DNA from 4 places in the Micromonospora sp. NPDC049044 genome. Region 1 is predicted to be linked to each of the others. Evidence: riboswitches for the same ligand, from Rfam matches in the RefSeq annotation. Region 1 holds a riboswitch; each other region holds the start of a gene.

Region 1 (7,260 bases):
GCACCGGACGCCGAGGTGGCGTTCCTGCACCCGCTGCCGGTCGAGCGGCTGTGGGGCGTCGGCCCGGTCACCTCGGCGAAGTTGCGGGCGCACCGGATCCGTACCGTCGGCGAGGTGGCGCGGCTCGGCGAGGCCGCGTTGGTGTCTCTGCTCGGGTCCGGCTCCGGGCGGCACCTGCACGCCCTGGCGCACAACCGTGACCCACGCGCGGTGCAGGTCGGTCGACGACGCGGATCGATGGGTGCCCAGCACGCACTGAGCCGCAGCCCGCACGCCCCGGCGGAGTTGGACGCCATCCTCGCCGGCCTTGTCGACCGGGTCTCCCGGCGGATGCGCGCGGCCGGGCGGGCCGGGCGCACAGTGGTGCTGCGGCTGCGTTTCGGCGACTACACCCGGGCGACCCGCTCGCACACAGTGGACAAGGCGACAGCCGACACGACCCCGTTGCTCGCCGCCGCGCGGGCGCTGTTGCGGGCGGCCCAGCCCGAGATCGACAGTCGTGGTGTCACGCTGATCGGTGTCTCGGTGGGCAATCTGGACGACAGCCCGGTGCAGCCGGAGCTGCCGTTCCACAGCGACCCGGGTGCGGAGCTGGACGCCGCTGTGGACGCGGTCCGCGACCGGTTCGGATCGGCGGCGCTCACCCGGGCGGTGCTGCTCGGCCGGGAGCCGGGCGTCGAGATGCCGCTGCTGCCGGATTGACCGATCTGCGTGCGGTGTCCATCCGAAGAGGTGCGATCGGAGACACATCACAGCAGGTCGGCGGTTTAGCCGGCGGCTGACGGGTGACCCTTGGGGGGTACAGCCTGACAAGGGGGGACCCAGCATGTCCGACGACACCAGCAACCGAGTGAGCCGCAACGCCGAGCGCCCGCACGACGTGACCGACCCGCTGCTCTGGCAGTTGGCGATCGATGTGCTGAGCGCCCACGAGCCGGACGACGAGGGTCACTGCCGCAACCTCCAGTGCGCCGGGCAGTCCTGGCCCTGTGCGGCCCGCGCCGGCGCCGAGCAGTCGATACGCCTGGCCCGCAGCACACCCGCCCCGGTCGAGACGACCACCGACGGCGGCGACAGCGAGGAGGGCGGCACGGGTTGGTCCGGGGAGAGCAGCGCACCGGCTCCCCGGTGGGGCTGGAACGCCGGTCCGGTCACGTCGCACCGAGGGCCGAAGGCGTCCGCGTCCGCGGCGTGACGGCCTTCCCCCGGGGGTACGAGCGCGCGGGGCTGATTGGCATCACACGCACGAACGCTCGGCCGGTGATCCGGCCGAGCGTTCGCGTGTCATCCGTCAGAGGCTGAGCCGCTGCGTCGGGAAACGATCAGAGGCTGAGCCGCTGACCCGGGAAGATCAGGCCCGGGTCGGCCCCGATCAGCTGCCGGTTGTGCTCGTACAGCGCCTGCCAACCGCCGGTCACCCGGTGGCCGTCAGCGATCTCCGACAGGGTGTCCCCCGGCTTGACCAGGTACGTCTGGCCGCCGGTGGTCGGCGCGGTGCGTTCGTGGCTGCGGGTCGCCGGCTGCTCGCCGCGCGACGGCCGCTCGGTGGGCTTGGTCGACTTCGTGGTGGGCTTGGTCGACTTGGTGGTGGGCTTGGTCGACTTCGTGGCCGAGCCGCCGGTCGATCCGCCCTTCTTGCCGCAGGTCGGCCAGGCGCCGATGCCCTGCCCGTCGAGTACCTTCTCGGCGATCGCGATCTGCTCGCCGCGGCTGGCCAGGTCGGCGCGGGCGGCGTACTTCTTGCCGCCGTAACCGGCCCAGGTGCTCTGGGAGAACTGCAGTCCGCCGTAGTAGCCGTTCCCGGTGTTGATCTTCCAGTTGCCGCCGGACTCGCACTTGGCGATCGCGTCCCAGTTGACCGCGGCCTGCGCCGGGGCGGCCGGCCCGAAGAGGGCGACGGCGCCGGTGACCGCACCGACAGCCAGGGTGCCGACGGCGAGGCGGCGGGTGGTGACCCGTCGATGACGGGGGGTGTAGACAGACGTCATGTGAGCTTCCTCCACGCCGGCGAGGTGAGCTGTCGGGTTCGGGCCGAGGAGCCCGGCCGCACGGTGGCGGCTTCACCCCGAGGTGACATGCACCGAGGAACGTGTGGGTCCCCCGCTCCTGCCCGGTGACTGGGTTCCGACGACCGGGGGCAGGATTTGGCGTTGCCGGCCGTGGTGTCCGCGTTGGCGAACCCGACCGACGTTAGGCACGGTCGGTGACGATCGCCCAACCCCTGTGAACTTCTTCACCGGGGCACGCTGGAGAGTCCGCTCAGCGGTTGCGGGCCTGGTGACTCTGTGCAGTGACCACCATGGACCGTTTGCGATCAGCTGTCCTCCTGGAGCCAGACGCCGACCCCTCGACGGCGACGACCAACAAGACCAGGGACAACAACGGAAACCAATCTCCCGTACGCGAGTAGACAGTGCCCCATCCGGTGGTCGGAGCGGCCGTTACCAGCAACTCCGCGTCACCGGCGCTGACGTCACCCAGCAGTCTGCCGCCGCCGTCGCTTACCGTCAGCCGGCCCAACTCGGCGGCGCGGACCACTGTGATTCCGTTCTCCACACCCCGGACCATTGCGATGCGACCGTGCAGCCAACCGTCGGAGGTGAAGTCCAGGGCGGGGACGAGCAGCACCGAGGCGCCCTCCGCCCGATACCGCCGGACCAGGCCGGGATAGTCGAGGTCCTTGCAGATGGCAACGCCGAACCGCCCGTTCACGATGACGTCGTCGTCGCCCGGCGTCAGCCACTCCTCCAGGCCGGGGACCAGATGCTGTTTCTGGTACGTCGTGACGCCGCCATCCGGGTCCAGCACCAGCGCGACGTTGCTGGCCGTGCCGGCCCGCCACAGCACCGTGCCGACGACGATCTGGGCCCCGGCCTGCCGCAGCGCGTCCACGAGCAGGGGCAGGGTCGTGTCCGTCACGGCGAACACCTTCTCCGGCAGCACCACGATCCGTGCCCCACGGGCGGTCAGGTCCGCCACCCGCGCGGCGTACCGGGCGAGCAGGTCCCGGCCGGACGGTTCGTCGATCGGGAGCCCGTCCGTGGACTGCCGCAGGGCGAGCAGACCGACGGTAAGCGGCTCGGCCGGGTCGGCTGAACGACCCAGTGACCAGGCCGACCACCCGCCGGCGCCGAGCAGGAGGGCGAGCAGGCAGGCGAGGGCGGTGCGGTCGAGCCGGCCGGTGCCTGTTGGCAGTGCGCTGCCGAGCACGGCGGCGACAGCGATCGGGACGGCGAGCAGCAGGTAGGTGACGCCCCAGACGCCGGTGAGCGCGGTCATCTGGATGACCGGCCGGACGTCGGCCTGCGTGTAGGCGAGACTCCACCACGCCCCCTGCGGGAACAGGTGCGACGCCGCGTACTCGCCGAGCACCCACAGTGCCGGCACGGTGAGGACGGCGCGCACGGTTCGCCCCCGCAGCAGCAGGGCACGGGCGAGCACTACCGTGCCGGCCGCCAGGCCGAGGCCGAGGCCGAGCACGGCGGCGACCGCGGGGACCGGAAGGCCCAGGGTGCCGTGGTAGTACCTGACCATGTCGAGCTGCCCGATCGACCAGGCGAGGATCGTCGCGCCGAGCGCGGTCCTCCGGCGTACCCGCACCGAGGCGAGGATCAGCGGGATCGGGGCGAGCCAGGTCAACGCGGCAACGGGGTGCAGCCCGCACCCGCCGAGCCAGAGCAGGCCACTGAGGAGCGCGGCGACGATCGTCATCATGCGCCAATCGTGTGGCGAGGGTTGGCCGGTGCGGATCGCCGTACGCGGTGGAGGTGTTCTGGTCCTGTGGAGGGAGGCGCGGAGGAACCGGGCCGGACGATACTGCCGACGTGAAGCGGTACGTCAATCTCGCTGTCACGGTGGCCGCCGTCGCCGCGACAGTGCTGCCGGCCGTGGCCGACGGGCCACCCGCCTGGTGGGTGCTGCCGCTGGCGGTCGCGTCCTCGGTCCCGGTGCTGTGGCGGGACCGCGCGCTGGTCCCGGTCGCCGTCGTGGTGGGGGTCGCCACGACGGTCTCGGCCTCGCTCGGCGCGCCCCCGCTGCTGCCGGTCGGCCCGCTCGTCTGCGTCTACACGTTCGCGGCGCGATCCTCGCTTGCGGTCCGCCTGCTCGGCATCGTGCTCACCGCCGCCGGCCTGCTGTTCTCGCTGCTGTATCCGCACCCGGACGTGGAGGTGCTGCGCTACCTGTCGGTCGCCTACCTCTTCTCGTACGCCCTGGGGACCAGCGCCCGGGCCCGCCGTACCCACGCCCAGGCCCGCGCCGAACGGGATCGCCGCGTCGCCGGTGACCTCGCGGCGGCAGTGCTGCGCGAACGCGCCCGGATCGCCCGCGACCTGCACGACATCCTCACCCACGCGGTCGGCGTCATGGTCGTGCAGGCGGAGGCGGGGCCGCTGCTGGTGCGCGACCAACCCGAACGCGCCGACGCCGCGTTCGCCGCCATCGCGGCCACCGGCAGGGACGCGGCCACCCAGCTGCGCCGCGCGGTCGGCAGCCTGCGTGAACCCGCCGACGAACCGTTCGACCAGCCGGGACTGGCCCAGCTCCCCGTCCTTGTCGACCGTGTCCGCGCCACCGGCCTCGACGCCGTCCTCGAGGTCACCTCCGGGACGCCGTTCGGGGGTGCCTCCCCGTCGCCGTTCGCGCCACCCGCGGACGTCGGGGTCGCGGCGTACCGGATCGTGCAGGAGTCCCTTACCAACGTGGTCCGGCACGCCGGGGCGCGATCGGTCCACGTCCTGCTGGACCACGCACCTGACTCGCTCACCGTGTCGATCACCGATGACGGCAGCGGCGACCGGGCGGCCGGCACCGGCATGCCCGGGTACGGGATCGTCGGCATGCGCGAGCGGGCCCAGGCCTGCGGGGGAAGCCTGCGCACCGGCCCGGCGTCCGACGGGCACGGCTTCACTGTCACCGCCACCCTGCCCCTGCCGGCGTCGGCGGTCGGCTGATGCTGCGCGTCGTGCTCGCCGACGATCAGGACCTGTTCCGGGCCGGGTTCGCGACGATCCTCGGCGCCGAGCCGGACATCGAGGTGGTCGCCGAGGCCGCCGACGGCGCGGGCGCCGTGCGTGCCGCTCTCGACCACCGACCCGACGTCGTCCTGATGGACATGCGGATGCCCGTCCTCGACGGGGTCGCCGCGACCCGCCAGGTCTGCGCCCGTACGCCGAGCCGGGTCCTCGCCCTGACCATGTTCGACACCGACGACTACCTGTACGCGGCGTTGCGTGCCGGCGCCAGCGGCTTCCTGCTCAAGGACGCACCCCGGGCCGACCTGGTGAACGCGGTCCGCGTGGTCGCCGCCGGCGACGCGTTGCTCGCCCCCGGCGTCACCGCACGGGTGATCGGCGAACTGCACCGGCGCGGTCACCCGGATCCGGCGCGGGCCGCCGCGGTGACCGCGCTCACCGCTCGCGAGACGGACGTGCTGCGCCTGATCGCGGCGGGTCTGTCCAACGCCGAGATCGCCGCCCACCACCACCTCAGCGAGCACACGGTGAAGACGCACGTCGGCAACCTGCTCGCCAAACTCAACCTGCGCGACCGCGCCCAGGCGGTGATGGTCGCCTACGAGTCCGGTCTGGTGATTCCCGGTCAGTGACCCGCGGCGGTCCAGCCCCGTCGATCATGGAGTTGTGGTGCCCGTTGCGCCCTACGACGGGCGCTTTGTCGCCCAGCACAACTCCATGATCGACGAGTCACGCCAGTTACAGGGTGCGCGCCAGCCGGTCGGCGAGCGTGCGGGTGAAGCGGGCCGGGTCGGTCAGCTCGCCACCCTCGGCGAGCACCGCCAGGCCGTAGAGCAGCTCGGCGGTCTCGGCCAGAGCCGCCGTGTCGGTGCCCTGCTCGTGGGCCTTGCGCAGCCCGGAGACCAGCGGGTGACCGGGATTGATCTCCAGGATCCGCTTGGTCGGGGGAATCTCGTGCCCCATCGCCCGGTACATCTTCTCCAGGGTCGGGGTGAGGTCGTGGGCGTCGCCGACGACGCAGGCCGGTGAGGTGGTCAGCCGGGACGACAGGCGGACCTCCCGGACGCTGTCGGTCAGGGTGGTGCCCAGCCAGTCGAGCAGCGCGGCGAACTCCTGTCGCTGCTGCTCGCGCTCGGCCTCGGCCTGCTGCTTCTCCTCGTCGGTGTCCAGGTCGATCTCGCCCTTGGCGATCGAGCGCAGCGTCTTGCCGTCGTACGTGCCGACCCGCTCGACCCACACCTCGTCGACCTGGTCGGTGAGCAGCAGCACCTCGTGACCCTTGGCCCGGAACGCCTCCAGGTGCGGAGAGTTCTCGATGGCGGCCCGCGACTCGCCGGTGGCGTACCAGATGTCGTTCTGGCCGTCCTTCATCCGCGACACGTAGCCGGCCAGATCGGTGGGCTCGGCCGGGTCGTGGGTGGAGGCCACCGACAGGATGTCCAGCAGCGTGTCGCGGTTGTCGGTGTCGTCGATCAGCCCTTCCTTGACCACCGCGCCGAACTCCGTCCAGAAGGTGCGGTAGCGCTCGGCGTGGTTGGTCTTGAGGTCCTTGACGGCGGCGAGGACCTTCTTGACCAGGCGACGGCGGACGATCTGGATCTGCCGGTCCTGCTGGAGGATCTCCCGGGAGATGTTCAGCGACAGGTCGTGCGCGTCGACAACGCCCTTGACGAAGCGCAGGTAGGTGGGGACCAGCGCCTCGCAGTCGTCCATGATGAACACGCGTTTGACGTAGAGCTGGACGCCGCGGCGGCCCTGCGGGGAGAACAGGTCCAGCGGGGCGTGGCTGGGCAGGAAGAGCAGCGCCTCGTACTCGAAGGTGCCCTCGCCCTTCATGTGCACGACCTCGAGCGGGTCGGCCCAGTCGTGGCTGACGTGCTTGTAGAACTCGTTGTACTCGGCGGCGTCGACCTCGTCGCGGGGCCGCGCCCAGAGCGCCTTCATCGAGTTGAGCGTCTGCACCTCGCTGGTGGCGGGGGCGTCGTCGGTGCCCGGCCGCTCGACGGTCATCCGGATCGGCCACGCGATGAAGTCGGAGTAGCGCTTGACGATCTCGCGGACGGTCCACTCGGCGGTGTAGTCGTGCAGGTTGTCCTCGGTGTCGGCGGGCTTGAGGTGCAGGGTCACAGTGGTGCCCTGCGGTGCCTCGTCGACCTCCTCGATCGTGTACGTGCCCTCGCCGGTGGACTCCCAGCGGGTGCCGCCGGTCTCGCCGGCCTTGCGGGTCAGCAGGGTGACCCGGTCGGCGACCATGAACGCGGCGTAGAAGCCGACGCCGAACTGGCCG
Region 2 (7,260 bases), on a different contig from region 1:
GTCGCTGTCGTGCCGTCCACGCCGCGCCGAGGAGGATACGAACGTGCTGGTGACCCTGCCAAGCCTCGGCATCCGCCCATGACGAGCGCCGCCGCGACGTCAACCGCCAGGCCCGTCCCCGCTCCGTCCCGGCTGCCCTCGCTCACCGGGCTGCGGTGGATCGCCGCGCTGCTGGTCTTCGGGTTCCACGCGGGCACCATGCGGATCATCGCCGAGCCGGACTACAAGGCGGTGGTCGACAAGTTGTTCAGCCTCGGCCTGTCCGGGGTGCAGTTCTTCTTCATCCTCAGCGGATTCGTGCTGGTCTGGTCGGCCCGGGCCGGCGACTCCCGGCGTACCTTCTGGCGGCGACGAATTGCCAAGATCTACCCCAACCACCTGGTGCTGTGGGGGGCGACGTTGCTTGTCGCCTGGTGGTTCGCCGACCCGGTGCTGCCGGCCGCCGCGCTGGAGAACCTGCTGTTGTTGCAGGCCTGGGACCCCCGGCCGGGCTGGTTCTACAGCATCAACACGGTGAGCTGGTCGCTCTCCTGCGAGTTCTTCTTCTACCTCTGCCTGCCGCTGGTGCTGCCGCTGCTGCGCCGGGCCCGGCCGAAGCTGCTCTGGGCGCTCGTCGTCGCGATGCCACTGCTGATCCTCGCGCTCTGGCCGGCCCAGCACCTGGTGCCGGAGGTGAGCCGCTGGTGGTTCACCCAGATCTTCCCGCCGGCCCGGTCGCTGGAGTTCTGGTTGGGCGCGGTGGCGGCCGAGTTGATGCGCCGGGGTCTCTGGCGTGGCCCCGGGCTGACCTGGGCCAGCGTCATCTTCGTGGGTGTCTGGGCGGCCGCCGCGCAGTGGATTCCCGCGGAGTTGTGGACCACGTTGCTCGCTGTCGCGTACCTGCTTGTCATCACCGCCGCCGCGGACGCGGACGTGCGGGACCGGCGGTCGCCGTGGCGGTCCCGGCCGCTGGTCTGGCTCGGCGAGGTCTCCTTCGCCTTCTACCTGGTCCACGTGCTGGTGATGACGAGCGTGCTGCGCTTCACCGGCGACTGGGGGACCGGCTTCGCGGGTTGGCGCGGCCCGGCCGTGGTGCTCGGTTTCCTGCTGGTGACCCTGCTCCTCGCCGCGCTGCTGCACCGCTACGTGGAAACCCCGATGATGCGCCGGCTCGCACCGCGCCGTCCGGCCCGATCGGCGTCCATCCCCGGACAACGCACCGCCGCGACGCGGACCAGCGGCACCGCCGCGACCCGGACCAGCGGCACCGTCGCGACGCGGACCAGCGGCACCGCCGCGACGCGGACCAGCGGCACCGCCGCCGAGACCGACGGCGCGGGGACCCGGACCGAGGCCGACGGGCCCGACCAGACCGGCAGCCGATCAACGTACGCGGACACCCGCTGACGCCGTCCGACCTGGTCAACGGGTGCGGCGGCGCGTCGACACGCCCGTGGTCGATGCGCCACTGTCGGCACGACGGTAGCGTGGTGACGTGCTTCCGGTCGCGCTCACCTGTCCGCTGTGGTGGGTGGCGCGCTTGACGACCCGGGTGCTGACCAGCCTCGCCGTCGTCGCGGCCCTGGCGCTCGGCGCCGGTCCGGCCTCGGCCGCCGCGCCAACGTCGCACCCCGGCGTCACGTCGAGCGTGACCGCCGGGTCGCACCCGAGCGCCGCATCGAGCGTGCGCGTCGTGTCGGGTGCGGGTGCCGCCGAGGAGGCCCTCCCGGCCTGGTCGCTCGACGCGCAGCCGACGCTCCCCGAGGGTCTGGGTGCCGCCGCGACCGCCGCGCTGCCGGTGCGCCTGGCCGGGCCCGACCGGCGGTCCCTCGTCGACGCCTCCAGCGGTAGGACACCCCGGGGTCCACCCGGGCGCTGAGCCACCGGGGCAGGCGCCCCGTCGCCGCACCCTGTCGATCCACCAGCTCCGCCTTCCCGCCGATCCGTGGCCCGCCGTGGCCCGCTGGCCGGCGGGGCTCCCCATCGCTCTGTTTCCTCCGCGAGGTGCCGACCATGGAGACCGCCGTCTTCTACCAGTTCGTAACCGAGGTGCCGCAGGCCGCTGCGATCTGGTCGGCCCTGCTCCTGCTCGCGCTGGGCGTGCTGGCCGTGCTTGTCGCCCGGCCCGAACGGGACCGGCCCACCGACGACCCGTCCCCGGCCGCACCGACGGCGCGCGAGGTGGCCGCGGCCGAACTCCTCGACAGACGCCGGTACGCCGAGGAGGTCGCCGTCGCCGCCGCTGGCGCGGCCAGGACGGCCCAGCGGCGACGCGATGCCTGGCTGACCAGTCAGGAAGCTGTGGAACGCGCCTGGACGCGGTACGACGAGGCGGACACGGCCGCCCGCCGCTTCGCGGGTTGCGGGGCGCTACCCACCCCGGACACCCCCCGCACCCCCGCTGAGTACGCCGCCCGGGAGCGCTACCTGCACCGCGCGGCGATGGCGGCGTACTGGCGTGGCGACCTGAGCATGGCCCAGCTCAGCGATGTGTTCGGACACCGGCGGGGCTGGGACCCCCGGCGGCACCCGGTCGAGCAGGAAGCGCTGCTCAGTCGGTCGATCCGGGAGGAGAGACGGGCCGACTACCAGGCCGCCGCCGACGCGGAGCGGGCCCTGTGGCGGGCTGCGGAGTTGGCCGCCGAGTCGGCGCGCAGCCTTGCCGAGGAGGCCGCAGCGGCAGCGGCCCGGCTGCGGCCGAGTCGGGCGCCCGCGCGCCGGCTGGTCCGCGGGGCGGTGCGTCCCGCCGTCGTGGCACGCTGGCGCCCAGCCCGTGTGGGTTGAGCCCGATCCGTTATGTGAGCCCGCTCACGGGATTCCAGAATCGGGCGTCCGGCACGTTCGGCTCGATTGTTCACGGCGTTCTGGCCGCACTCTCGGCGACCTGTCCGGTTGTGGCCCGTAGGCGTCGCCGTAACCGCTTGTCCCATCGAGTCACGTCATCGGCAATACGCGCAGAAATTGCCGTGCAGTTTCGGGTTTACGCAGGTGGGCCTGGCTTGGCACCGTGTGGTTGGGCCAGTAGTGTCGTCCCGTCCGGTGCGGTAATCGATCGCAAGACGCGACGCCGCGCCGACCCGCTCAATCGTGATGAACGAACCGGGGACCCATCAGTAAGTCCGGGGTGAATCCGCGAGCATCGGCCCGCGGTAGGGCGATCTTCCCGCCCGAATCCGTCAGCTAACCCGGTAGGCGGTGTCGGAAGGAGTTCCATTCTCGTGCAGCACCTCCCCACCCCTCGGCTGTTCCCTCGCCTCCACGGCGCAGCGGTGCCCCCGCTCATTCGTCAAGCGACGGTGAGCTGACCCCCGGGTCATCGCCTAACCGCCCGGCCCCGCCGGGCGTCCCCTGAGCGGTTCACCATCCGCGGACCACAGTCCGCGCGCTGGCGCCTGCCCGGATGCCGGTCCGGCCCCCGGTGTGCCGCTCTCCCCCCGACCGTGGAGGACCCCGTGAAGCACACCCTGCAGCGTCAGCTCCGTCGCATCGCGACCGAGCGCCCGTACCAGATCATCGCCGCCTCCGCCGCGGCCCTCGTGATCGCCGGCACCACCGGCACCCTGCTCACCACCGCCGACGACGCGCCGGCCGACCAGCGCACCGCGACCACAGTCGCCGAGCTGCGCAGCGACGTCGCCGCCTCCCGTGGCGAGGTGCGCGACGCCTCCCCGTCGGCCACCGCAGCGCCGACAAGCGCCGCCCCGGCCACCAGCGCCGCCGCGCCCGCCGCCAAGGCCACGAGCAACCCGGACCTCACCCGTAAGCCGACGCCGCCGAAGCCGCCCGCGACCAAGGTGCTCGACTACGAGTACCAGGCGCAGAACACCTACTACAACTGCGGTCCGGCGGCCACCCGTAACGCGCTCAGCGCCGCCGGGATCGACCGTACCCAGGAGGAACTCGGCGCCGAGCTGGGCACCACCGAGATGGGCACCAACTCGGCCGAGGACACCACCCGGGTGCTCAACGCCGAGGTGAAGGGCTCCCCGTACCGGACCCGGATGTTCGCCGGCGCGCCCAGCCCGGCGCAGATGGACCGCCTCCAGGCCGATGTCGTCAAGGCCATCACCGACGGCCGGGGCGTTGTCGCGAACGTCGTCGGCGACGCCACCGACACCGACGGCGGCTGGCACTCCTACGGCGGCGGGCACTACATCGCCGTCGTGGGTTACAAGGACAACGGCCGTACGGTGCGCATCGCCGACTCGGCCAACGCTGCCGACCCGTCGTACTGGATCACCACCATCGACCTGGCCAACTGGATCGCCAGCCGGGGCTACTCCGCCTGACCCGGGCACGCTGGACCGCAGCGGGCGCCGTCCCCCACAAGGGGCCGGCGCCCGCTGCGTCTTCCACGGCGGTCCGCGGTACGCCCCGTCGACGACTCTCGTACCGGGCCGGGAACCGTGGGAGACTGCGGCCGTGGTGGATGAATCGGGTGGTCACGCCGGTCGAGGGCCGGTCCTGCTGCTGTTGCACGGGATGGGCGCGACCGGTGACGTGTGGTTGCCCTGGGCGCCGCATCTGGCCCACCACTGGCCCGGTCGGTGGCTGGCACCGGACCTCGCCGGTCACGGCTGGGCGTCGCCGCTGCCGTCGTACTCCTTCGCCGGCTTCGCCCAGCGGATCGCGCAGGCACTCGCCCCCGACGACCGGCTCGTCGTGCTCGGGCACTCGCTGGGTGGCGTGGTCGGCCTCGCGTTGGCCGCGCGCGACGCCGGGATGCCGGTGGACGCGGTGGTCGGGTTGGGCATCAAGGCGCTCTGGTCACCAGCCGAGCTGGAACATGCCGCTGAGCTGGCCGCCCGCCCGGTGAGCTGGTTCGCCAGCCGTACCGAGGCGGCCCGTCGCTACCTGCGCGTCTCCGGGCTGACCGGTCTGCTCCCGCCGGACCATCCGGTGGTGGACGCCGGCCTTCGTCAGGTCGACGGTCGCTGGCGTCTGGCCATGGACCCGACCGCGTTCGCCGTCGGCGAGCCCGACCTGGCCGCGCTGCTCGCGGCCACCGACGTGCCGGTGGTGCTGGCGCGCGGCGAGCACGACCCGATGGTCACCGACGAACAACTCAAGGAGTACGGCGTACCGGTCGCCACGTTGCCCGGGCTCGGGCACAACGCTCACGTGGAGGACCCAGCGGCCGTGTTGGCGCTGCTCGACCCGTACCGCTGAGCGTCCCGGGGCGGGTGGGCCGACAGTCCGGGTCAGGCCAGAGGGGAGAGCTGCCGGGCGCGCTCGGCGGCGGGGTCCTGTGTTGCCGCCAGTTCCCGGCGGGCGGCGGTCAGGAACGCGTCGGCGTACGCCTCGGCGGGGAAGTCACCCAGGTAGCGTCGGCGGGTGGCCCAGCGCTCCGCGGCCAGCGGATCGGTGTCCAGCAGCGCGGTCAGCATGTCGTCCAGGTTGGACAGATCCCGGCGCAGCACGTAACCCGACGCGGCAAGCGGGAACCGTTCGGCGAACCGGTCACCCTCGTCGCCCATGTCGGTGACCGCGTACGGCTTGCTGGAGTAGAGGTAGTCCGAGATCACCCCGGACACGTCGGAGACCAGCGCGTCCGACCGGTTCACGCACTCGGTCAGGCTCAGCTCGCGGGCCGCGGCACCGACGACGTGCTGGCGGCCGGTGCGGGCCCGATCGGCGACGAGCAGTTCGGTGAGCCGGCCCAACTGGCGGGCCGAGGCCGGGTTCTGTGTCGTGTACGGGTGCGCCCGCAGGATCACCGTCGCGCCGCGCTCCAGCAGCCGACGCAGCAGCCCCTCGGCCACCGGCAGCGAGCAGTAGTCGGCGTCGGCGTGATGCCCGGTCCACGTCGGGGTGTACAACACCGTGGGGTGCGCCATCCCCGGCTCCGGCTCGGACCGTACCTGGATCGACTCGACCTGCGGGCGGCCGACCACCACGAACTTGTCCGCCGGGATCTGCACCCCGGCGCGGGCGTACCTGTCGATCGCGGCCGGGCCGGCCACGAAGATCCGGTCGAAGATCCCGGACACCGGGTTGGCGCTCGGCGCCTTGTCGCTGTCGCCATGGTGCAGCTGGACGTGGGTGAGCTGGGTGAAGCGGATGCAGTGGCTGTTCTTCGCCCCGTGGTTGACGTAGAACGCCACACGCAGGCTCGGCACCAGCGCCTCGTCCATCGCCCGCAGGGTGGGGCAGTAGACCACCGGCGCGTCGGTGGCGGCGGCGATCGGGGCCAGGAACTCCGGTTCGCGCAGCACCACCAGGAACGGCCGGCCGATCCGTTCCAGGTACGGCAGCCACATGGTGACCTGGTATTCCGAGCCGGGCGGCGCGGAGAAGTAGAGCAGGAACTCCGGCTGGTGCCGGCGCAGCGCCCGAGCCACCGGCCCGCCACCGGCGCCCGGCCGGAACCGCCGCCGGGCCAGGTCCAGGGCGACCACCCCGGTGCCCGCGCCGACAAGCAGACTCACTGCCAACGCCACGCCGGCCGGCAGGGTGAGGGCGGCAGCGAGCGCCAGCACGGCGAGCAGCCCGAGCAGGGCGGTGCCGAGCCGGTCGGCGAGCAGCGGCGTCCAGGCGCGGACCGGCAGGTTCGCCGTGCGGACCTCCAGGTTGCCGGCGGTACGCAGAGGCCCCACCAGCAGCACCAACCCCAGGAGGACCAGGGCGGTGGCGACGAGCGTGAGGTTGAACCCGTCGTCAAGACGCCGGGAGTAACCGACAAGGATCGCGGCGGCGATGAGCGTCGTCTCCGCGACCAGGTCGGCGGTGGGTCGGATCCGCTGTTCGGCGGCCGCGGCGGCCAACGCGGCGACGGCCAGCGCCAGCCCCCAGCCGGTGGCGCCGGTGAGTGCCAGCACGACAAAGGCCAGCACGGCCAACCCGGTGCTCAGGCACCGGGCGGCCAGCTTTCGGACCAGGTCGCCGCGCATGTTGCTCCGTTCGTGGTTCCGCCGCCGGTCGGTGTCAGCTCGTCGACGCCGCGCCGGCCGGCGCCGCGACCTGACTGGGCCCGCTCTGGGCCGGCACGCTCGGCGTGGGCCCGTCCCCGGGTGCCCGGCGTACGTCGATGACCTGACCGGTCAGGTCGGAGATCAGCACGTCGAGTGACGACTGGGCGACGGCCTCGGCGGCGAGCAGGGTGTGCTCCGGCTCCTCGCCGAAGGCCCGCGTGCGCATCGGCGTGGCGGTCCGCTCCGGGTTGATGCAGTTGACCCGGACGCCCACGTCGGCCCACTCGTCGGCGAGCGCCTGGGTGAGGTTGACCAGGGCGGCCTTGGTGGCCGAGTAGAGGGCGTAGCGGGCCCGCCCCCGGGTGTAGGA
Region 3 (7,260 bases), on a different contig from region 1:
TCAACGCCCTGCAACCGAGCATCCGGTGGATGCTCTTCGGCGACCGCTGCGAGCCGGCGGACATCCGGCTGGTGACGTCCGCGGTGGCTCGGGCCTCGCTGCGGTCGATCGGCGGGTTCCGGGCCTCCATCGGCACCCAGCACCGACTGGACACCCTCGCCGCGTTGGCGCACCTGCCGGCCGCCGCCCTGGTCGGCGACCGGGACCGGCTGACCCCGCCGCCGTGTGCCGAGTCGATCGCGGCGGCCCTGCCGGCCACCGAACTGACCGTCTGCCCGGGCGCCGGGCACATGTTGATGATGGAGCGGCCGGACGAGGTGACCGCGGCACTGACCGGCGTCCTGCGCCGGGTGCTCGCCGAACCGACGCCCCGCCGGCACGGCACGACCGCCGCCGGAACGGGTGTCTGAGCGCGTTCGCGCACCTCGCGCGTCGCGGGCCCGGCCTGGGGCCGTACCCTTCTGCGGTTGGCTTGCGCGGTTCCCGCCCCCTGCCGGCGACCTTCGAAGGAGCGTGCGTTGACCGACCAGACCGGCCTTGAGCAGGAGATTGCCGTCGAGCAACGACACCTTGACCGGGTGTACGCCCGATTGGCCGAACTGCGGCGCTCGGCGGTCCGGGCCGAGCGTGACGGCTACCGGATGGCCCGGGTGGGCACGTTCGGCGCGTTGGTCGAGCGCGACGCGATGGTCTTCCACGCGGCGCAACGGCGGCACGTCCTGGACGCCGAGTACGAGGGGTTGGTCTTCGGCCGGCTGGACCTGCGCGACCGGCAGGTGCTGCACGTGGGGCGGCTCGGGATCCGCGACGAGGACGCCAGCACGCTCGTCGTCGACTGGCGGGCGCCCGCCGCCGCCGCCTTCTACCAGGCCACCCCGGCGCAGCCGCTGGACGTGGTGCGTCGCCGCACGATCCAGTCCCGGGCCGAGCGGGTCACCCGGATCGAGGATGACCTGCTGGACCCGAGCGCGGCCCCGGAGGGGATGACAGTCGTCGGCGACGGCGCGCTGCTGGCCACCCTGTCCAAGGCGACCGGCCGGGGCATGCGGGACATCGTGGCGACCATCCAACGGGAGCAGGACGAGGCGATCCGTTCGCCCGGCTCCGGGGTGACGATCGTCGCGGGCGGTCCGGGCACCGGTAAGACCGCCGTCGCCCTGCACCGGGCGGCGTTCCTGCTCTACTCCGACCGCAGCCGCTACGCCGGTGGCGGGATCCTGGTGGTCGGCCCGTCGGGGGTGTTCGTCGAGTACATCGCCTCGGTGTTGCCGTCGCTCGGCGAGGACACCGCCACCCTGCACTCGCTCGGCACTCTCTTTCCGGGGATGACCGCCACCCGTACCGACCCGCCCGAGGTGGCAGCGGTGAAGGGCTCGCTGCGGATGCGCCGGGTGCTGGAACGCGCGGTCCGGGACGCGGTGCCGGGCGGCCCGGGTGAGCTGCGACTGCTCTACCGGGGCACGCTGCTGCGGTTGAACCGGGACGAGCTGGACCGGATCCGGGACCGCGCGCTGCACCGCGGCGCCCGCCGCAACGAGGTGCGCCGGGCCGGCTTCGACGGCGTGTTCGGCGCGCTCTGGGCGCAGGCCCGCGAGGTGGGCGTTCGCCTGCCGGAGCAGCGGACCTTCGAGGCGGAGATCGCCGAGCGGGCCGAGTTCCGGGAGTTTCTCAAGGCGTGGTGGCCCCGGCTGCACCCGCGGCACGTGCTGGGTTGGCTGGCCCGGCCGGAGCGGCTGCGCCGGTACGCTGCCGGGATTCTCTCCACCGACGAGATCCGGCTGCTCGGCGCGGCGTACCGGAGTCTGGACTCCGCCGGGTTGACCATCGCCGACATCGCGCTGCTCGACGAGTTGGACGCGTTGCTCGGCAAGCCGGCGCAGCCGGCCAAGGCCCGCCGCGACCCGTTCCAACTCGCTGGCGGCGTACGCGAGCTGAGCACCGCGAGCGACAGGCAGCGCGCGGCCCGAGCGGCGGCCCGGGAGCGCCCGGAGGACTACCGGGAGTACGCGCACGTGGTGGTGGACGAGGCGCAGGACGTCTCACCGATGCAGTGGCGGATGGTCGGGCGGCGTGGCCGGCTGGCCTCCTGGACGGTGGTGGGTGACCCCGCGCAGACCGCGTGGACCGGTGATCCGGAGGAGCTGACCCGGGCTCGGGACCAGGCCCTGGGCCGGCGTAAGCGACACGACTTCACGCTCACCACCAACTACCGCAACTCGGCGGAGATCTTCGCGGTGGCGGCGGCGGAGATCCGCCGGCTCTACCCTGACCTGCCGCTACCGACCGCCGTGCGCTCCACCGGGGTCGATCCGGTCGAGCTGGTGGTGCCCGCGACCGGGTTGGAGACCGCCGTCGTGAAGGCGGCCGCCGGGCTGCTGGCCGAGGTGGAGGGCACGGTCGGGGTGATCACTCCGGTCCCCCGCCGCGACGAGGTCGCCGGTTGGCTCGACGCGCTCGACGCGCCGCGCCTGCAGGTGGTGACCAGCCTGGAGGCCAAGGGCATGGAGTACGACGGGGTCGTGCTCGTCGCCCCGAGCGAGATCCGGGCCGATCCGGGCGCGGGGGTACGCACCCTGTACGTGGCGCTTTCCCGGGCCACGCAGCGGCTCACCACAATCGATCCGACCGACTGATCCGGGGCAAACCTGCCTGCTGGGCCGGTGGTCTACCTCATAGTTGCATACATAGCGATGTGAACATACATTTGACCGGGCCCCGACCGGCGGCGGAAGGTGGATCTCGTGGGCGCAGGTCATGACCACCACCATGGGTCGGTCGCCAATGCCGCACACCAGCACAGGGGCCGACTCTGGGCGGCGTTCGGGCTGCTCGCCACCCTGATGGTGGTCGAGGCGGTGGCCGCCCTGCACACCGGCTCGCTCGCCCTGCTCTCCGACGCCGGGCACATGTTCACCGACGTGCTCGGCATCGGCATGGCACTCGCCGCGATCACCGCGACCCGGCGGGCCACCGGCGACCCGCAGCGCACCTTCGGGCTCTACCGACTCGAGGTGCTCGCCGCGCTCGCCAACGCCGTCCTGCTCTCCGGCGTCGCCGTCTACGTGCTGATCGAGGCGATCCGCCGATTCGGGGACCCGCACGAGGTCGTCACCGGACCAATGCTCGCGGTGGCCGTCCTCGGCCTGCTCGCGAACATCGTCGCCTTCGCCCTGCTTCGCGCCGGCGCCCGGGAGAGCATCAACCTCCAGGGCGCCTACCTGGAGGTGCTCGGCGACCTGCTCGGCTCGTTGGGCGTGATCGGCGCGGCGCTGCTCATCGCCGGCACCGACTGGTGGTGGGCCGATCCACTCGTCGCGGTCGCCATCGGCGCGTTCATCCTGCCGCGCACCTGGCGGCTGGCCCGCGCCGCCGTCCGGATTCTGGTCCAGGCCGCCCCGAAGCACCTCCAGGTGACCGCCGTGCATGACCGACTGGCCGCGGTCCCCGGCGTGGTCGAGGTGCACGACCTGCACGTCTGGACGCTCACCTCGGGCATGGACGTGGCGTCCGCGCACCTGACCATGGCACCCGACGCGGAGGTCGGCGCGGTGCTCACCGCGGCGCGTACCGCCCTGCACGACGACTTCCGGATCGAACACGCGACGTTGCAGATCGAGCCCGGCGCCGCCACCGGAGCGTGCGGCTCGATCGAGTGGTGACAATTCGTTCGTGACGACGCACGCACCGTCCGTCACAACGGCTGCAGCCGCCCCACCGGCACCGGTAGGCTCGGTCCCGGCCTCCACCAGGCGGCGCCCTCCAGGCGCCGGTGGCGGTCGCCGCCTAATCGCCCAGCCGGGCGAACCGGGGAACCACGTTCCTGGGGTGCATCCGCGTCAGCGGTAGGGATCTTCCGTCCCGAACCCGACAGCTAACCCGGTCGGCGGCTGACGGAAGGACATGCGCAGTGGCACCAGCACGACCACCCGCCGCCCGACTGGCGGCCCTGATCGTCGCGATGTTCGCCCTCGGCGTCGCGCTCCCGGCCGGCACCGCCTCGGCCGCTCCCCCGACCGGCCTGCGGGCCGCCGCCGCCCCCGACTCCGACGAGGAGGGCGGCACCCCCTCGCTACGCGCCCAACTTGAGGCCGCCAGCAAGGGCTACCTGGACGCGAAACGCGCGCTGGACACCTCCGTGCAGCGGCAACAGCAGCTCGCCACCCAGCTGAAGACCATCGAGGTCGAGCTCGCCCAGCGCGACGGCAAGGTCGGCCAGATCGCCGACGTGGCGTACCGCACCGGCCGGCTCGGCACGGTGTCGGCGCTGCTCAACAGCAACAGCCCGGAGGGCTTCATGGACCGGGCCGCCGCGCTGGAGGCGGTGGCCGCCAACGAGGACCGGGTGCTGCGCGATCTACTCGCCACCAAGGACCAGGCCAATCGCACCCGGGCCGCCCTGAACGGCGAGATCGTCGAAGAGCGCAAGCAGGTAGCGGTGATGGCCAAGCGCAAGGACCAGGCCGAACGGGCGCTGGCCGTGGCCAACGCCCCCAAGCCGCAGACCACCGCCGACAGCGGTTCCAACCGGGGCACCTCCACGGCGAACGCGAAGGCCGCACCCCGCAACTCCGACGGCTCCTGGCCATCCGAATCGTGCAGCGTCAACGACCCCACCCCCGCCAGCGGCTGCATCACCCCGCGCACCCTGCACGCGCTCAACCAGGCCAAGGCCGCCGGCTTCACCAGGTACGTCTCCTGCCACCGCCCCAGCGGCTCCGGCGAACACCCCAAGGGCCGGGCCTGCGACTTCGCGGCCCAGAAGGATGGCTTCGGCGGCAACGCCACCGGCGGCGACAAGACGTACGGCAACAACCTGGCCGCGTACTTCATCCGCAACGCCGACCAGCTCGCCGTGCTGTACGTGATCTGGTACCGGCAGATCTGGCTGCCCAGCAGTGGGTGGAAGTCGTACAGCGGCGCGGGCGGCACCCCGTCCACCGACCACACCAACCACGTACACCTGTCGGTCTACTGACCCCCGGTGTCCGGCGGGTGATCCACTCGTGTTCGCCGACTCCGGGGTGTCCGGTCAACGGGATACCCCGGAGTCGGTGATGTCGTGTTGACCATGCGGGCGGGCGATGCCGTCGCCGGGGCCGGCTACGTCGCCGGGCGTACCCTGGATGACGTCGGCGGTCGGACGACCCGGCCCGGGTCGGCGGGCAGCATCGCGGTATGCCTCGGATCCCACCCACCACCCGCAAGGGCCTGCTCGCACTGCATCTGGTCACCTCGCTCGGCTGGCTCGGTGCCGACCTCGTGCTCCTCACCCTCGGCATCGCCGTGCAGCGTGGCGCCGACCCGGCGGTGGTCTACCCGGCCATGGCGCTGGTCGGCACTGTGCTGTTCGCGCCGCTGAGCGTCCTGGTCTGGCTGGTCGGGGTCGCCAGCGCGCTCCTCACCCCGTGGGGCCTGTGGCGCTATCGCTGGGTGCTGGCCAAGCTCGTGCTCACCACCGTGATGGTCGGACTGGTGCTGTTCCTGCTCACGCCGAACCTGCGGCACGCCGGTGCGGTGGGCGCCGCCCTTCCCACCCGGGACCGCGCCGACCTGGTGATCGCCCCCGCCGTCTCGACCAGCCTGATGATCATTGCGACGGTGCTGTCCACCTACAAGCCCTGGGGCCGACGTCCCGTCGCCCGCCCCGCCCGTGAGAGCACCCCGGTGACCACGCCGCACTGACCCGCGCCGCGATGCCGATGGCGCGACGATCGCGCTGCCCCGGCCGCGCCGCGATGTCCATGCTGCGACGACCGCGCTGCCACGACCGCGCTGCCACGACCGCGCTAGAACCTGGATCCGGTGGCATCCTCCCGCCCACAGGCCACTACATCCACGATCGAGCACGATCATGAGCTGGGCCGCGAGGGCGGGGGTGGGCTGGTCGAGGCGGGGTGGGGTCAGGACGAGGGTGGGGGGTCGCCGGCGCGGTCGAGGGCCGGGCCGAGCCGGGCGGCGAGGGCGAGGTGCGCGGAGCGCGCCTGGCGGAACGCGTACCGGAACAGTGGCGTCGGCGCGGTCAGGGTGATCTCGACATCGATCCGGACCAGGCCTTCCGACTCGGCGCGCAGTCGGGTGTGGTTGCGCACCGTGGTGGCGGGCCACTGGCGGGCCACCGTGACGATCTCGTCGGCCTCGCTGATCAGCACGTCCGCGTGGTACGTGGTCCGGAAGCGGAGCGGGCCGGCCACCAGCCTGTCGTTGATCGTGTAGCTGGCCCGGGCACCGGGTCGGGGCGGCAGTTCCCGGACCCGCACGATCAGCGGATGCAGCTCGCCCTGTCGGGTCAGGTCGCTGAGCAACGCCGCCGCCTCGTCCGGCGAGCACCGGGCCTGGACGGTGTAGCCGAAGGTATCGCTGCTGAGCACACGTCTCCCACCGTCGTTGTCGCACGATCGTCCCGTACCGATGTCTGGCTGGCAACGCCCGACGGCCGCCGATGTCGGGCCAACACCTGTCGATGGGAGGCCGCGTCCCCAGTTGTCCCATTAGGGTCGGTTAGTGAGGATTCACCCGACCGACTGAAGGGCGACAGCATGAGTGGCGACGACGGATGAGCGGGCACGTGATGGTCTTCGCGCCCACCCCGCAGCTCACGGTCACCGTGGACCAGCCGAACGACCACCCCGAGCTGCACCTGCACCCCGGCGGGCAGGGCGTCTGGCAGGCCCGGATGGTCATGTCACTCGGTGTCGACGTGGTGCTCTGCGCCGCCCTCGGCGGCGAGATCGGGCAGGTGCTGGAGCCGCTCCTGGTGAGCGAGGGAGTGGACCTCAAGGTGGTGGTCCGTGACTCCGGCAGCGGCGGGTACGTGCACGACCGCCGGGGCGGCTCGCGCCAGGAGATCGCCGACGTACCCGGGCAGCCGCTGAGCCGGCACGAGTTGGACGAGCTGTACAACCTGGCCCTCGGCGAGGGCCTACAGGCCGCGGTGAGCGTCCTCAGTGGGCCGAACGAGCCGTGGCTGGTCCCGGCCGACCTGTACCGGCGCTTCGCCGCCGACCTCGCCGCCAACGGCGGCCGGGTGGTCGTCGACCTCTCCGGTGATCACCTCGGCGCGGTGCTGGAGAGCGGCGTGTTCTTCCTCAAGGTGAGTCACGAGGAGCTGATCCGCGACGGCCGCGCCCGCAGCGACGACAGCCTGGAGCTGACCCGGACCATGTACGAACTCCACGCCGCCGGCGCCGAGACGGTGGTGGTGAGCCGGGCCGAGCAGCCAGCGCTGGCGCTCATCGACGGGGAACTGTTCGAGGTCGAGAT
Region 4 (7,260 bases), on a different contig from region 1:
CAGCGCGCGGTGTCACCGACCGGCCAGCGCTAGCTGTCGGTGCCGGCGCCTGCGTCGAGCGCGCCACTGGCACCTGCCCGCACCCGGGTGAGGAACGCCAACACGAGCAGCAGCACCGCGCCCCCGGCACCGATGAGAATCGCGTACGGCGCGGCGACGTCAAGCACGCTGATCCAGGTCGGCGTCGTGTCGTCGTGGACAATGCCCAGTTGGTTCGGGTCGCTGCCGTCGTTCGGCGTGGCCAGCACCCCGGCAGCGCCGTAGGCGGCGAGCACCCCGCAGACCCACGCGATGACGCCCGGCCACCTCGATCCGGCGACGGCGACCCGCCGTGCCGCGATCCACAAGATCGGCAGCAGCACCGCCGTCAGGACCAACCGCAGGTAGGCGAAGACTTCCTCCATGAGGGAGGCGAGCGACCCGCTCATGCTGCTGCCATAGTTGAACAGCTCGTTGAAGTGCACGAGGTCCCAGACCGTCCCGGCGGCACGGAGCAGCAGCCCGACGCTGAGCACGGCAATGGGGAGCGGCATCCAGGTGAGGTGCTGTCGATCTCGGGGTAGCGCGCTAACCGTCACGGCGACCAATCTATAAGGCAGTTGTCAGTAGAGGGTGCCACCGTCGACAGTTCATGCCATGCCGGGCAGCACCTATCGGCCACTTAACCGACCTTTCCGGGCAGTGCGCCTAGTGGCCGCTGCTGGCAGGCCGACCACTGGCGCGTCGCCCGCCATTCCAAGGAGGGGTCATGCACGTGTTGGTGCTGGGCGGTACCCAGTTCGTCGGCCGTGCCATCGTGACGACGCTGCTCGATGACCACGAGGTCACCGTACTCAACAGGGGTTCCAGGCCTTTGTGGGATCCGCGGATTCGGCAGCTCGTCGCGGACCGCAACGACGCCGCGCAGCTGAGGGAACTGAACCTGGCGGGCTTCGACGCGGTCGTCGACGTCTCGGGCACCGAACCTCATCATGTCACCAATGTGCTCGCGGCCCTGCCGGAGCCTCAGCAGCTGCGCTATGTCTTCATCAGCTCGGCCGCCGTCTACAACCGGTCGGTGGCGTCACCGCCGTTCCAGGAGACCGACCAGGCCGACGGCGATGCCATCTGGGGCGGTTACGGCGAGGCGAAAGCGGAGTGCGAGGCCGCGCTGCGAGGCGCCTGCGACACCGGTCTGACCGTCCTGCGGCCGCCCTACGTCTACGGTCCGCACAATCCGGAGCCGCGCGAGCAGTTCCTGTGGGCTCGCTTCCTGGCTGGCCAGCCGGTCTTCGTCCCCGGAGACGGTGGCACCCGCATCCAGTTCTGCCACGTCCAAGCGCTCGCCCAGGTGGTGGCCGCCGCGTGCGCGGGCCAGCTGGGTGCGGGAACGTTCAACGTGGGCGAGCCGGCCAGCTACACCCTGCGCGAGTACCTCGCGATCCTCGGGGAGGTCGCCGGAGTACGGCCCACGGTGGTCCCCGCCCCGGACCCCTCCGTCCGCGCGCGTGACTACTTCCCGTTTCGCGACGCAGAACTGGTGCTCGACGTGAGCCGGCTCGCCACGCACGTGCTGGTGAACCACGACGACCTGGTCACCGGTCTGACCAAGACGCTCACCTGGTTTCGCGAGAACGGCGACATCAGCGACGAACCGACCGCGCAGGAGTTGGCCTGGCGAGCCACGACCCGATGGCAGTAGCGGGCAGCGAACCTTCGCGCCGGAATTGGCCCGGTCCAATGGCGCGCGAGACCCCTCGAATCGCCTACCCGCCGCTCGGCGTTCCGCCGTCACTTCCGTAGGCCGCATCCGCCGCCAGACCATCGTTGCCGCCACCGCCCTTGCCGCGAAGCGTGCCCCGCCCAGTACGACGCCCATCCCGAGCGATTTGGCGGGTAGCGGCCCGTGCCGCCCGCAGCACCGCCTCCCGGTCCTGCTGCGAAGCAGCCTGCCTTCGCCGTCGTACGAACATCGTCACCAATGCGGCCAGCCCGCACACCAGCGCGAGGAACAACAGCCCCGATGCCGCCCAAACGACAGTCATGCCTGGACGGTAGATGGTGCACCCAAGGCATGTCATCGGTCAGGCAGCGGTGGAGGCCTTACCGGATCGGGGCCGCGCTTCGACGTCGCCGGCATCGTCCAGCCGCATGATCCTCGACCGTGAACATCGAAGGCCCTGGCCGGGACTGTCGTCCTGGCCAGGGCCTTGATCGTGGAGCGGGTGACGGGAATCGAACCCGCACTGTCAGCTTGGGAAGCTGATGTTCTGCCATTGAACTACACCCGCAAGCGGCACCACTGTACCCGAGTCGTCGAGCCTGTGCACCCAGGTACCCCGGCCCGCCGATTGTCCGCGCGCCGCTCCGCCTCGGCCGGCCCACGTTGATCCACTCGGCTTCCTGAAAGTCGGGGCATCCGAGCGGCCGGGATACCGCGACTTCACCAAAACCGAGTCGATCACCCCCGGCAGCGACCCACGAGGCGCGGCTCGCGGGCGGCACGGCACGGCACGGCCTCGCGGGCGGCACGGCGCGGGCGGCGCAGGGCGGGCGTACAGACGGTGCCGGCTCCGTCGGGGACGGAGCCGGCACGGACTGTCTCTGGTCGTGGTCAGGCGGCAGTGCACTGGACGTCACGGCTGCGGCGGGTCGGGCGGGACTGCGGGACGGCGAGCGGCGCGGCGGCCGTCGTCGGCGACGGGGCGTGCGGGTCGAGCCAGACCCGAACGGCCGGCCGACCCGGCGCGAGGCCCGGAATGCCGGCGGTGTGCTGCTCGCGACGGGTCAGCATCGCCACGTCGACGGTGAACTCGAACAGTTGCCAGTCGACCCGTGGCTCGGCGCGGGCGCCCTGGGCCAACCGGGCGACACGCGCCGGATCGGTCACCGGACGGGCACGGCCAGCCACATACGCCTCGTCGTCGCTCTCCTCCGGCGGGAACGAGTGCAGCGCGTAGCGGCCGTCGCGTTCGAGGTCACGGCGCTTCGGGGAGTCGATGATGAAGCAGAACAGGCCCTCGTCGGTGATGACCGGGGAGACCGGGTGGACCCGGGGCCCGCCGTCGGCGCGGACGGTGGCCAGGTAGCCGAAGCCCGGCCCGTACTGCTGGAGGAGAACGCGGATCCCGTCGGCGAGTCGGGGCTCGTCGGCGGCGAATTCGGACCAGGAAGCCATGCGAGCATTCTATCGAACAAATGTACGAGCAGCGACCTCGACGCGCTGGTCACCGGCACCGAATCCGGCCAGTTTTGGCAGCGCGGCTATGGTGGTCCGATGCTGCTCTCCGACCGCGACCTGGTCTCCGAGATCAAGGCCGGCACGCTGGGCCTGGAGCCGTTCGAGCCCACCCTGGTCCAACCCTCAAGCATCGACGTACGGCTGGACCGGCTGTTCCGGGTCTTCAACAACCACCTCTACACCCACATCGACCCGGCGATGCAGCAGGACGACCTGACGTCGGCGGTCGAGGTGCCCGACGGGGAGCCGTTCGTGCTGCACCCCGGGGAGTTCGTGCTCGCCTCGACGCTTGAGGTCATCTCGCTGGGCGACCAGCTCGCCGGCCGGCTGGAGGGCAAGAGTTCGCTGGGGCGGCTCGGGTTGCTCACGCACTCCACCGCCGGCTTCATCGACCCCGGCTTCTCCGGTCACGTCACGCTTGAACTCTCCAACGTGGCGAACCTGCCGATCACCCTCTGGCCAGGGATGAAGATCGGGCAGCTCTGCATCTTCCGGCTCTCCTCGCCGGCCGAGCACCCGTACGGCTCGGCGGTCTACGGATCTCGTTACCAGGGCCAGCGGGGTCCGACGCCGAGCCGCGCCTGGCAGCACTGGCGCACCTGGCCGACCCGCTGACCCCGTGACGACGAGGGCCCGCCGCGACGAATCGCGACGGGCCCTTCGGTCAACACCCTCGATCAGGCTGGGCGGCCGTAGCTGTGGATCGGGCCGTCGTCGACCTTCTTCATCTTGACCGGTTGACCGGCCTGCGAGGCGTGCACCACCCAGCCGCCGCCGACGTACATGCCGACGTGGTGGATGTCGCTGTAGTAGAAGACCAGGTCACCGGGGCGCAGGTCGGCCCTGCTGACGTTCTTGGTGACGCGGCTCTGCGCGGCGGCGTTGTGGGGCAGTGACACCCCGGCCTTCGCCCAGGCGGCAAGCATCAGCCCGGAGCAGTCGTACGAGTTCGGTCCCTCGGCACCCCAGACGTAGGGCTTGCCGATCTGCGCGCAGGCGAACTTGACGGCCGTGCCCGCGGCGCCGCCGGGATAGCTGCCGGGGCAGGGCGCCGGGCGCAACGGACCGCCACCACCGCTGCCGTACACCTTGAGGCGCAGCTTCTGCAGCTTGTCGATCTCCTCGTTGATCTGCTTCTTCTTCGCCGCCAGTTGCGCCTCGGTGCGGGTCAACTGGGCCACCATCTGGTCGAGTGGAGCCTTCTGCCCGGCCAACTTGTCGCGCAGGTCGGCCACCTCGCGGACGTCCTGCTGCTGGTTGTGCGCGAAGCGGTCGAGCAGTTCGAGTTGACCGACCACCTCACTCGGTGACCGGCTGCCCAGCACCGCGTTGACGGTAAGCACGTTCTCGCCCTTGTAGGCCCGCACGGCCAGGGCACTGACCTTGTCCATCGCGGCGTCGACCTGACGCTCGAGCGGGGCGATCCGGGCGGCCAGCGCCTCGGCCTGCCTGCGCTTGGCGGCGAGGTCGATCCGGGTGGCGTTGTGCTGTTCGATGATCGGCTCGAGCTTGTTCCAGTCGGCGTCGATCTGGCGCTCGATCTCGGCGACGGACGGGTCGGCGTGGGCCGCCGTGGCGCTGCCGGTCAGGACGACGGCGACGCCGGCCAGTGCGGCGAGCGCGGTGGTGAAGCGGGACCAGCGTGAACGCGGCACGATCGACGTCGGGCCGGCTGCTGCCGACCGCTCGGACGACGGCCGCGGGGCATGGAGTGCCACCGGGGTTCCGTACTCCTTCTTCCTGACCGCCTACCGGGTTAGCTGACGGGTTCGGGCGGGAAGTCGGCGCCCTACCGCAGTGGCTGCGGATTCACCCCGGGGGACATGGGTCCCCGGTTCGTTCGGAAACGACTCGGCGGTGTCGGTCCGTTACCGCCCGGGCTGGACGGAGCTGCTATCGGGCCGACGAATGACCAGAGTAGAGACGCTTGTTACCACTTCGCAACCCGTGCGGCCGTGACACTCCGTACCGATCGGAGAGGGTCACCGACCGTACATGAAAATTTCTTTCCCTCCTTGTCGATGGATGGAAAGGTATTGACGCGGACTCCCGGGCGGCGCGAAGGTGACCTCACCTTCACCCGCGCAATACAGGGGGTTCAATGCATCGTCCAACCCTGCTCGCCGCGACGGTGGCCGCCGTGGTCGCCGCCGCGACCACTGTTCCGCTACCTGCCAACGCCACGACCGCACCAACGACCGACCGCCAGCAGCAGTACGCCGCCGCGGCGGCCGAGTACGGCGTACCGACCGACGTGCTGCTCGGCGTCTCCTACCTGGAGTCCCGCTGGGACAGCAACGCCGGCACCCCCAGCACCAGCGGCGGTTACGGCCCCATGCACCTGACCGACGCCCGACACGTGGCCGCACTGCTGGTGGGCGGTCACCACGACACCGGTACCGAGGACCCGCGCGGCGACGACTCCCGTACCGCGCTGGCACCCGCGCCCCGGCCGGCCGAGGACCCGGCGCCACCCGCCGCCGCGTTGCAGACAGTGGACGCCGCCGCCGCGCTCACCGGCGCGACAGCCGACGCGCTGCGCACCGACGCCTCCGTCAACATCCGGGGCGGCGCCGCGCTGCTGGCGTCGTACCAGCGGGAGTTGGGCGCGCCGGTCGGCGCCGGCACCGACCCGGCCAGCTGGTACGGCGCGGTGGCCCGCTACGCCGGCGCGGACAGCGCCGACGCGGCGGCGGCCTTCGCCGACGAGGTCTTCACCACCATCGGCGCCGGAGAGTCCCGGGTGACCGACGACGGCCAGCGGGTCGCGCTGCCGGCCCGGGCGATCCGCCCGCAACGCTCCTGGCTGGACCGACTGGGTCTGCGCCGGCTCGCCCGACCGGACGGGCTGGAATGCCCCCGGACCATCTCCTGCGAGTGGATTCCGGCGCCCTACGCGGCGTTCGGCGACGGGGACTACGGCAACCATGACCTGTCCGACCGGCCCGCCCGGCAGAAGATCGAGTACATAGTCATCCACGACACCGAGGGAAGCTGGGCCACCACCCTGCAACTCGTGCAGGACCCGACCTACGTGAGCTGGCACTACACGCTGCGCTCGGTGGACGGGCACATCGCTCAGCACGTCAAGACCAAGGACGTCGCCTGGCACGCCGGCAACTGGTACGTCAACGCCAAGTCGGTCGGGTTGGAACACGAGGGCTTCGCGGCGCAGGGCACCTGGTACACCGAGGCGATGTACCGGACGTCGGCGAAACTGGTCCGGCACCTCGCGCTGCGGTTGGGCATCCCGCTGGACCGCCAGCACATCATCGGCCACGACAACGTGCCCGGCACCACCGCCGCGACCGTCCGTGGCATGCACTGGGACACCGGTCCGTACTGGGACTGGACCCACTACTTCGAACTGCTGCACGCGCCCCGGTTGGACACCGGTACCCCGGCCACCGGACTGGTCCGGATCGACCCGGACTTCACCACCAACCAGCCCGCGTTCGTCGGCTGCGTCACCGCCGGTGTGCCGTGCGCGCCGCGCGGCTCCTCGGCGGTGGTGCTGCGCTCCGCGCCGGCTGCGGACGCGCCACTTGTGAACGACATCGCGCTGCGCCCCGACGGCACCCCGAACACGATGGAGGTGTCGGACCACGGTGCCCGTGCCTCCGCCGGCCAGACGTACGCGCTGGCCGGCCGGCAGGGTGACTGGACGGCGATCTGGTACCTCGGGCAGCGGGCCTGGTTCCACAACCCGGCGTCCGCGCCCACCGCCAGCTGGACAGTCGGCCTGGTGGCCACCCCGAAGCCCGGCCGGACCACCATTCCGGTGTACGGGCGGGCCTACCCGGAGGAGGCGGCCTACCCGGCCGGGGTGCCCTACCAGACGATCTCGCCACTGCAGTACACCCTGACCGCCGGGCAGCGGTACGCCGTCGGCGCGGTGCTCCCGGGCGAGTACTACCGGGCCAGCACCGTCGACGGCTCGTCACCCGGTGACTGGACGGTGATCCGCGGCAAGAACTGGTACGCGCAGATCCAGTTCGGCCACCGCATCATGTACGTCGACCTGGCCGACGTGCAGCTCC

What was found. Region 1 has a riboswitch for cyclic di-AMP ahead of AB0B85_RS11570 (transglycosylase family protein). Riboswitches for the same ligand answer to the same signal wherever they lie in the genome.
Region 2: it holds a riboswitch for cyclic di-AMP, as region 1 does, so the genes downstream of both, AB0B85_RS06450 (C39 family peptidase) here and AB0B85_RS11570 (transglycosylase family protein) in region 1, are expected to answer to the same signal.
Region 3: it holds a riboswitch for cyclic di-AMP, as region 1 does, so the genes downstream of both, AB0B85_RS10780 (hypothetical protein) here and AB0B85_RS11570 (transglycosylase family protein) in region 1, are expected to answer to the same signal.
Region 4: it holds a riboswitch for cyclic di-AMP, as region 1 does, so the genes downstream of both, AB0B85_RS29600 (NlpC/P60 family protein) here and AB0B85_RS11570 (transglycosylase family protein) in region 1, are expected to answer to the same signal.

What each region holds. Positions count from the first base shown of each region.
Region 1 covers NZ_JBEZFA010000011.1:41,940-49,199, reverse strand. Annotated here, with positions in the region: gene dinB (DNA polymerase IV) at 1-702, shown strand, start outside; gene AB0B85_RS11575 (hypothetical protein) at 827-1,195, shown strand; gene AB0B85_RS11570 (transglycosylase family protein) at 1,323-1,988, opposite strand; cyclic di-AMP (ydaO/yuaA leader) riboswitch at 1,988-2,160, opposite strand; gene AB0B85_RS11565 (nitrilase-related carbon-nitrogen hydrolase) at 2,260-3,714, opposite strand; gene AB0B85_RS11560 (histidine kinase) at 3,825-4,952, shown strand; gene AB0B85_RS11555 (response regulator transcription factor) at 4,952-5,605, shown strand; gene htpG (molecular chaperone HtpG) at 5,712-7,260, opposite strand, start outside.
Region 2 covers NZ_JBEZFA010000006.1:35,952-43,211, reverse strand. Annotated here, with positions in the region: gene AB0B85_RS06465 (acyltransferase) at 79-1,386, shown strand; gene AB0B85_RS06460 (hypothetical protein) at 1,475-1,858, shown strand; gene AB0B85_RS06455 (hypothetical protein) at 1,993-2,763, shown strand; cyclic di-AMP (ydaO/yuaA leader) riboswitch at 3,048-3,189, shown strand; gene AB0B85_RS06450 (C39 family peptidase) at 3,420-4,268, shown strand; gene AB0B85_RS06445 (alpha/beta fold hydrolase) at 4,402-5,148, shown strand; gene AB0B85_RS06440 (CDP-glycerol glycerophosphotransferase family protein) at 5,181-6,869, opposite strand; gene AB0B85_RS06435 (bifunctional cytidylyltransferase/SDR family oxidoreductase) at 6,904-7,260, opposite strand, start outside.
Region 3 covers NZ_JBEZFA010000010.1:89,628-96,887, reverse strand. Annotated here, with positions in the region: gene AB0B85_RS10795 (alpha/beta hydrolase) at 1-410, shown strand, start outside; gene AB0B85_RS10790 (AAA family ATPase) at 519-2,633, shown strand; gene AB0B85_RS10785 (cation diffusion facilitator family transporter) at 2,742-3,659, shown strand; cyclic di-AMP (ydaO/yuaA leader) riboswitch at 3,771-3,902, shown strand; gene AB0B85_RS10780 (hypothetical protein) at 3,959-4,975, shown strand; gene AB0B85_RS10775 (hypothetical protein) at 5,176-5,682, shown strand; gene AB0B85_RS10770 (SRPBCC family protein) at 5,901-6,368, opposite strand; gene AB0B85_RS10765 (PfkB family carbohydrate kinase) at 6,554-7,260, shown strand, end outside.
Region 4 covers NZ_JBEZFA010000049.1:12,937-20,196, reverse strand. Annotated here, with positions in the region: gene AB0B85_RS29630 (hypothetical protein) at 30-533, opposite strand; gene AB0B85_RS29625 (NAD-dependent epimerase/dehydratase family protein) at 749-1,681, shown strand; gene AB0B85_RS29620 (hypothetical protein) at 1,746-2,024, opposite strand; tRNA gene AB0B85_RS29615 (tRNA-Gly) at 2,197-2,270, opposite strand; gene AB0B85_RS29610 (pyridoxamine 5'-phosphate oxidase family protein) at 2,594-3,157, opposite strand; gene dcd (dCTP deaminase) at 3,257-3,835, shown strand; gene AB0B85_RS29600 (NlpC/P60 family protein) at 3,898-4,938, opposite strand; cyclic di-AMP (ydaO/yuaA leader) riboswitch at 4,952-5,087, opposite strand; gene AB0B85_RS29595 (N-acetylmuramoyl-L-alanine amidase) at 5,322-7,260, shown strand, end outside.